Hoeflea sp. 108: one gene and its partner. The protein of the gene in region 1 binds, or shares a complex with, the protein of each later gene. Links are inferred from orthologs where the notes say so. Each region holds a gene or a part of one and is shown in the gene's direction. Other genes may lie near its edges.

The links. The genes of interacting proteins can lie anywhere in the genome.
Region 2: the proteins of accC (region 1) and accD are in contact, whole or in part, in a solved structure (PDB 8UXZ), measured with the Escherichia coli proteins. The link is inferred for Hoeflea sp. 108 from one-to-one orthologs.

Annotation. Positions count from the first base shown.
Region 1 is NZ_KB890024.1:2,143,904-2,147,169, reverse strand. Bases 289-3,166 are described here. They hold accC (acetyl-CoA carboxylase biotin carboxylase subunit), read left to right. Parts: upstream 289-994; coding sequence 995-2,338; downstream 2,339-3,166. Other genes in these bases: B015_RS33820 (DUF2155 domain-containing protein), read right to left, coding at 3,125-3,166; aat (leucyl/phenylalanyl-tRNA--protein transferase), read left to right, coding at 2,366-2,980; accB (acetyl-CoA carboxylase biotin carboxyl carrier protein), read left to right, coding at 497-976; aroQ (type II 3-dehydroquinate dehydratase), read left to right, coding at 289-469. Also shown: more of aroQ, read left to right, coding at 35-288; more of B015_RS33820, read right to left, coding at 3,167-3,266. UniProt on the Escherichia coli protein: This protein is a component of the acetyl coenzyme A carboxylase complex; first, biotin carboxylase catalyzes the carboxylation of the carrier protein and then the transcarboxylase transfers the carboxyl group to form malonyl-CoA.
Region 2 is NZ_KB890024.1:5,091,787-5,094,768, reverse strand. Bases 234-2,982 are described here. They hold accD (acetyl-CoA carboxylase, carboxyltransferase subunit beta), read left to right. Parts: upstream 234-1,020; coding sequence 1,021-1,944; downstream 1,945-2,982. Other genes in these bases: B015_RS0125305 (folylpolyglutamate synthase/dihydrofolate synthase family protein), read left to right, coding at 1,981-2,982; trpA (tryptophan synthase subunit alpha), read left to right, coding at 234-984. Also shown: trpB (tryptophan synthase subunit beta), read left to right, coding at 1-139; more of trpA, read left to right, coding at 142-233.

The DNA of each region.
Region 1 (3,266 bases):
CAGAGAGGATCTGGCGGGTGGAAAGGTCTGTAGCTTGAAAACGGTTTTCGTCCTCAACGGTCCGAACCTTAATCTCCTGGGCAAACGCGAGCCCGGGATTTATGGCGGCAAGACGCTTGCCGACATCGAGGCCGACTGCCATGCAGCAGCCGCCTCCCTCGGGCTTGCAGTCGATTTCCGCCAGTCGAACCATGAAGGCGTCCTGGTCGACTGGATCCACGAAGCCGGCGAAGAAGCCGCAGGCATCGTCTTGAATGCAGGCGCCTATACCCACACCTCGATCGCATTGCAGGATGCCATACGGGCCGTCTCTCCTCTGCCGGTCGCCGAGGTGCATCTTTCAAACATCCATGCCCGCGAGCCGTTCCGCCACAAATCGATGGTGGCGCCGGTTGCCGTGGGCATGATCTGCGGCTTCGGGCCGCTCGGATACACGCTGGCGCTGCAGGCGCTAGCCGCCCGGCTCTGACCGGAAACAGACAGAAAAGGCTTGAACATGGCGACGAAGAAGAACGATGGTTTTGACCAGCAGATCGTCCGCGACCTCGCAGGGATCCTGAACGACACCAACCTGACCGAGATCGAGGTCGAGCTCGGCGATCTGAAGGTCCGCGTGTCGCGCCAGTCCCAGGCCGTCCACGCCTACGCCGCGCCGGCGCCGCTTCCGGTCGCTGCGGCAGCAGCAGCCGTCAACTCCACCGCCGCAGCAGCGCCCGCGCCGGCAGCAGCCATCGACATCGCCAAGAACGCCGTGTCGTCGCCGATGGTGGGCACCGCCTACCTGGCTCCCTCGCCCGACGCCAAGCCGTTCATCGAGGTTGGCGCTACCGTCAAGGAAGGCCAGACACTTCTCATCATCGAGGCGATGAAGACCATGAACCAGATCCCCTCGCCGCGTTCGGGCAAGGTGACTGCGATCCTGATCGAAGACGCGCAGCCTGTCGAATTCGGCATGCCGCTCGTCGTTGTCGAGTAAGCCGGAAGGCTGCGCGCAATGTTCCAGAAAATCCTGATCGCCAATCGCGGCGAAATCGCGCTGAGAGTGCTGCGTGCGGCCAAGGAGCTCGGCATCAAGACGGTTGCCGTGCATTCCACCGCCGACGCCGACGCGATGCATGTGCGGCTTGCCGACGAAAGCGTCTGCATCGGACCGCCGCCGTCGCGCGACAGCTACCTCAACATTCATCAGATCGTCGCGGCCTGCGAGATCACGGGTGCGGACGCAGTCCATCCCGGCTATGGCTTCCTGGCCGAAAACGCCAAGTTCGCCGACATCCTGGCCGCGCACAACATCACCTTCATCGGTCCCACGGGCGACCACATCCGCATCATGGGCGACAAGATCGAGGCCAAGCGCACCGCAAAGCGTCTAGGCATCCCGGTCGTCCCCGGTTCGGACGGCGCCGTCACCGATGAAAAGGAAGCCAAGCGCATCGCGTCCGAGATCGGCTACCCGGTCATCATCAAGGCCTCGTCCGGCGGCGGCGGTCGCGGCATGAAGGTTGCCCTGACCGAGGCGGACATTGACGTGGCGCTGGCCACCGCGCGCTCGGAAGCGGGTGCCGCTTTCGGCGACGACGCCGTCTACATCGAGAAGTATCTGCAGAAGCCGCGCCACATCGAAGTTCAGATCTTCGGCGACGGCGCAGGCAAAGGCGTACACCTCGGCGAACGCGACTGCTCGCTGCAGCGCCGCCACCAGAAGGTCTGGGAAGAGGCCAACTCGCCTGCCCTGAACTCCGAGGAACGCACCCGCATCGGCGACATTTGCGCCAAGGCGATTGCCGATCTCGGCTACTCGGGTGCCGGCACGATCGAGTTCCTCTACGAGAACGGCGAATTCTATTTCATCGAAATGAATACGCGTCTTCAGGTCGAGCATACGATCACCGAAGCCATCACGGGCATCGACCTCGTGCACGAACAGATCCGTGTCGCTTCGGGCGGCGGTCTTTCGGTCACGCAGGATGACATCAAGTTCAACGGCCACGCCATCGAATGCCGCATCAACGCCGAGGATCCGCGTACTTTTGCGCCCTCACCCGGCACGATCACGCATTTCCACACTCCCGGCGGCCTCGGCATCCGTGTCGATTCGGGCGTCTATTCCGGCTACAAGATCCCGCCCTACTACGACAGCCTGATCGGCAAGTTGATCGTCCACGGCCGCAACCGCGTCGAGTGCATGATGCGTCTCAGGCGCGCGCTGGACGAATTCGTGGTAGATGGTGTCAAGACGACGTTGCCGCTGTTCCGTGATCTCGTGGGCAACCCCGATATCGCCAATGGCGACTACGACATCCACTGGCTGGAAAAATACCTCGCCAAAAGCGAGTAGGCCCAAAGCGAGTAGATTGGGGGTCACATGACCCGACCCTATGCGCCCGGCTTCGGCATACCTACGGACCTTCTCCTGAAGGCCTATGCGTCGGGCGTCTTTCCCATGGCCGAAAGCGCCTCTGACCCGGAAGTCTTCTGGGTCAGGCCGGAGACGCGCGGCGTCATCCCGCTCGACAGCTTCCACATCCCCCACAGCCTGGCCCGTACCATCAGGCGCGGCCATTTCGAAATCCGCGTCAACAGCGACTTCGAAGGCACCATCGACGCCTGCGCGGAGAAGCGCTCGGGCCGCCTGTCGACCTGGATCAATGGGCCGATCCGCGAAGCCTATACGCGGCTGAACAGGATGGGCAACGCCCACTCGGTGGAAGCGTGGCGCGACGGCCATCAGGTCGGCGGGCTCTATGGCGTGTCGCTTGGCCGGGCCTTCTTCGGCGAAAGCATGTTCTCGCGCGAGACCGACGCATCCAAGGTCTGCCTGGTCCATCTCGTCGAACGGCTCCGCGAACACCACTTCGTGCTGCTCGACACGCAATTCACCACCGACCACCTGAAGCGCTTCGGCGCAGTCGACGTGCCGCGTGGAAAATACGAGAAGATGCTGGCTGATGCGATTACCGGCGAAGCATCTTTCGACTGAGTTCTTACTCCATGGCAGGGCTATCTTGCCGGTGATGGATGAAGCGCAATATCCCCGGCGTTGAGCAGACGCAGGCCGGTATGACGCAGCGGCCGCCTGCCGCTCACGCGCCGACGTCAGCCTGGAACACCGAATAGAACGGGATCAGTTGGTCTTGGCGGCCTGTGGCGCCGGCACTTCGGACTTCTGCTTGCAGCCCTTGAGCCAGACGTCATAGACGGCGTGCTCGACGGCGTTGAGGCCGGGGCTTTCTGCAAACATCCAGCCGGTGAAGATGCGTCGGATC
Region 2 (2,982 bases), 2.9 Mb from region 1 along the record:
CGAATCGGCGCATGCGATTGCCTATGCGGTGAAGACCGCGCCGACGATGGGCAAGGACAAGGTGATGATCGTCAACCTGTCGGGCCGCGGCGACAAGGACGTGCATACGGTTGCCAAGATGCTGGGCATGGAGATCTGAACATGACGACCACCCGCATCGACCGCCGCATGGCGAAGCTGAAAGCCGAGGGACGCCCGGCACTCGTGACCTATTTCATGGGCGGCGACCCCGACTATGAAACGTCGCTCTCGATCATGAAGGCGCTGCCCAAGGCCGGCAGCGACATCATCGAGCTCGGCATGCCGTTCTCCGACCCGATGGCCGACGGCCCGGCGATCCAGGCTGCCGGCCTGCGGGCGCTGAAGGCCGGCCAGACGCTGGCCAGGACGCTTGAGATGGCGCGCGAGTTCCGCAAGGACGACAACGACACCCCGATCGTGATGATGGGCTACTACAACCCTATCTACATCTACGGCGTCGACCGCTTCCTCGCAGATGCAGTCGCCTCGGGCATCGACGGCCTGATCGTCGTCGACCTGCCGCCCGAGATGGACGCCGAACTCTGCATCCCCGCACTCAAGGCAGGCATCAATTTCATTCGCCTCGCGACGCCGACCACCGACGACAAGCGGCTGCCCAAGGTGCTGCAGAACACGTCAGGCTTCGTCTACTACGTGTCGATGACCGGCATCACCGGCTCGGCGCTGGCCGACACCTCGAAGGTTGCCGAGGCGGTGGCGCGCATCAAGGCGCACACCGACCTGCCCGTCTGCGTCGGCTTCGGCGTCAAGACCGCCGAGCAGGCGCGCACCATCGGCGCCTCCGCCGACGGTGTGGTGGTGGGCACCGCCATCGTCAATGCGGTGGCCAATGTCATCGGGCCGAAGGGCGAGAAGACGGCCGATCCGGCCGAGGCGGTTGCGACGCTGGTCAATGGCTTGTCCCAAGGCATTCGCGCCGCACGCCTTGCTGCCGCCCAATAAATATCCCATGTCCTAGGGTCGAAGAGGACCAAAACCATGAACTGGATCACGAACTTCGTTCGTCCGAAGATCAATTCGATGCTCGGCCGCCGGGAAATGCCCGACAATCTCTGGATCAAGGATCCCGAGAGCGGCGAGATGGTGTTCCACAAGGATCTCGAGGAAAACCAGTACGTCATCCCGTCGTCTGGCCACCACATGAAGATCTCGGCGAAGGAGAGGCTGCGCTTCTTCTTCGATGACGGCCGCTACGACACCATCGAGAATCCGAAAGTCGTCACCGACCCGCTGAAGTTCCGCGACGAGAAGCGTTATGTCGACCGCCTGAAGGACGCCAAGGCCAAGACCGGCATGGAAGACGCGATTCTGTCGGGTACCGGCAAGATCGAGGGCCTGCCCGTCGTCGTCACCGTGCAGGACTTTGCCTTCATGGGCGGCTCGCTCGGCATGGCCGCAGGCGACGCCATCATCCGCGCCTTCGAAGTGGCGCTGGAAAAGAAGCGTCCGCTGGTCCTGTTCGCTGCCTCCGGCGGAGCGCGCATGCAGGAAGGTATTTTGTCCCTGATGCAGTTGCCGCGTACCACGGTCGCGGTCGATCGGCTCAAGGAAGCCGGCCTGCCCTACATCGTGGTGCTGACCAACCCGACGACAGGTGGCGTCACCGCCTCCTATGCGATGCTGGGCGACGTGCATATCGCAGAACCTGGTGCGCTGATCGGCTTCGCCGGCCCGCGCGTCATCGAGCAGACCATCCGCGAGAAGTTGCCCGAGGGCTTCCAGCGTTCCGAGTACCTGATGGACCACGGCATGGTCGACATGGTGGTGTCGCGCCTGGAGATGAAGTCGACGGTCGCCAACCTGCTGAAGATTCTGATGAAGACGCCGGCGGAGGCCAAGCCGGCCGAAGCTGAGATCCTGCCGCCTGTCGTACCCGTGCCGGAACGCCGCCCGCAGGCCTGATCTGACCGCAGCCGCGTAGTGCCGGGGGGAAATGCCATGACCACGCTCGAAGCCGATGTCGAAATCGAGCGCCTTCTGGCGCTACACCCGAAGGGCTTTGACCTTTCGCTCGACCGCATCACCCGGTTGCTCGAGCGGCTCGGCAATCCCCAGGACCATATCCCGCCGGTGATCCATATCGCCGGGACCAATGGCAAGGGCTCGTGCGCGGCGTTTTCGCGCGCCTTGCTCGAGGCGCAGGGCATGCTCGTTCATGTCCACACCTCGCCGCATCTGGTGAACTGGCACGAGCGCTATCGTCTCGCTGCACCTGGCGGCGGCAAGCTGGTGGCTGACGACGTGCTGGCCGATGCGGTACGTCGCGTCGGCGAGGCCAATCGCGGCGAAAAGATCACCGTCTTCGAAATCCTGACCGCCGTCACCTTCGTGTTGTTTGCCGAACATCCGGCCGACGCCTGCATCATCGAGGTCGGCCTCGGCGGCCGCTTCGACGCGACCAATGTCATCAAGCGGCCGGCTGTGTCGGTGATCATGCCGGTGTCGATGGATCATGAGGCCTATCTCGGCGACAAGGTGGAGCTCATCGCCGCCGAAAAGGCCGGCATCATCAAGCGCGGCTGCCCTGTCATCGTCGGCGCGCAGGAGAGCGAAGCCGCCCAGCAGGTGCTGATCGACACCGCCGAGCGGCTGAATTGCCCGCTCGAGGTCTACGGCCAGGACTTCCTCGCCTTCGAGGAAAACGGCCGGATGATCTTCCAGGACCCGACCGGGCTGATGGATCTCGTGCCGCCGCGCCTGCCCGGCCGACACCAGTATGCCAATGCTGCCGCGGCGATCGCGGCGGTGAAGGCAGCGGGTTTTCCGGTCGACGACCGCATCGCCGACAAGGCGATGGCCTCGGTGACCTGGCCCGGCCGGATGCAGCGCCTGCCGCAGGGTGAGCTGACCGATCTTGCGCCGAAGGGTTCGGAAGTGTGGATCGATGGCGGCCACAATCCCGGCGCCGGCACCGTGATCGCAGAGGCGCTGACCGAGCAG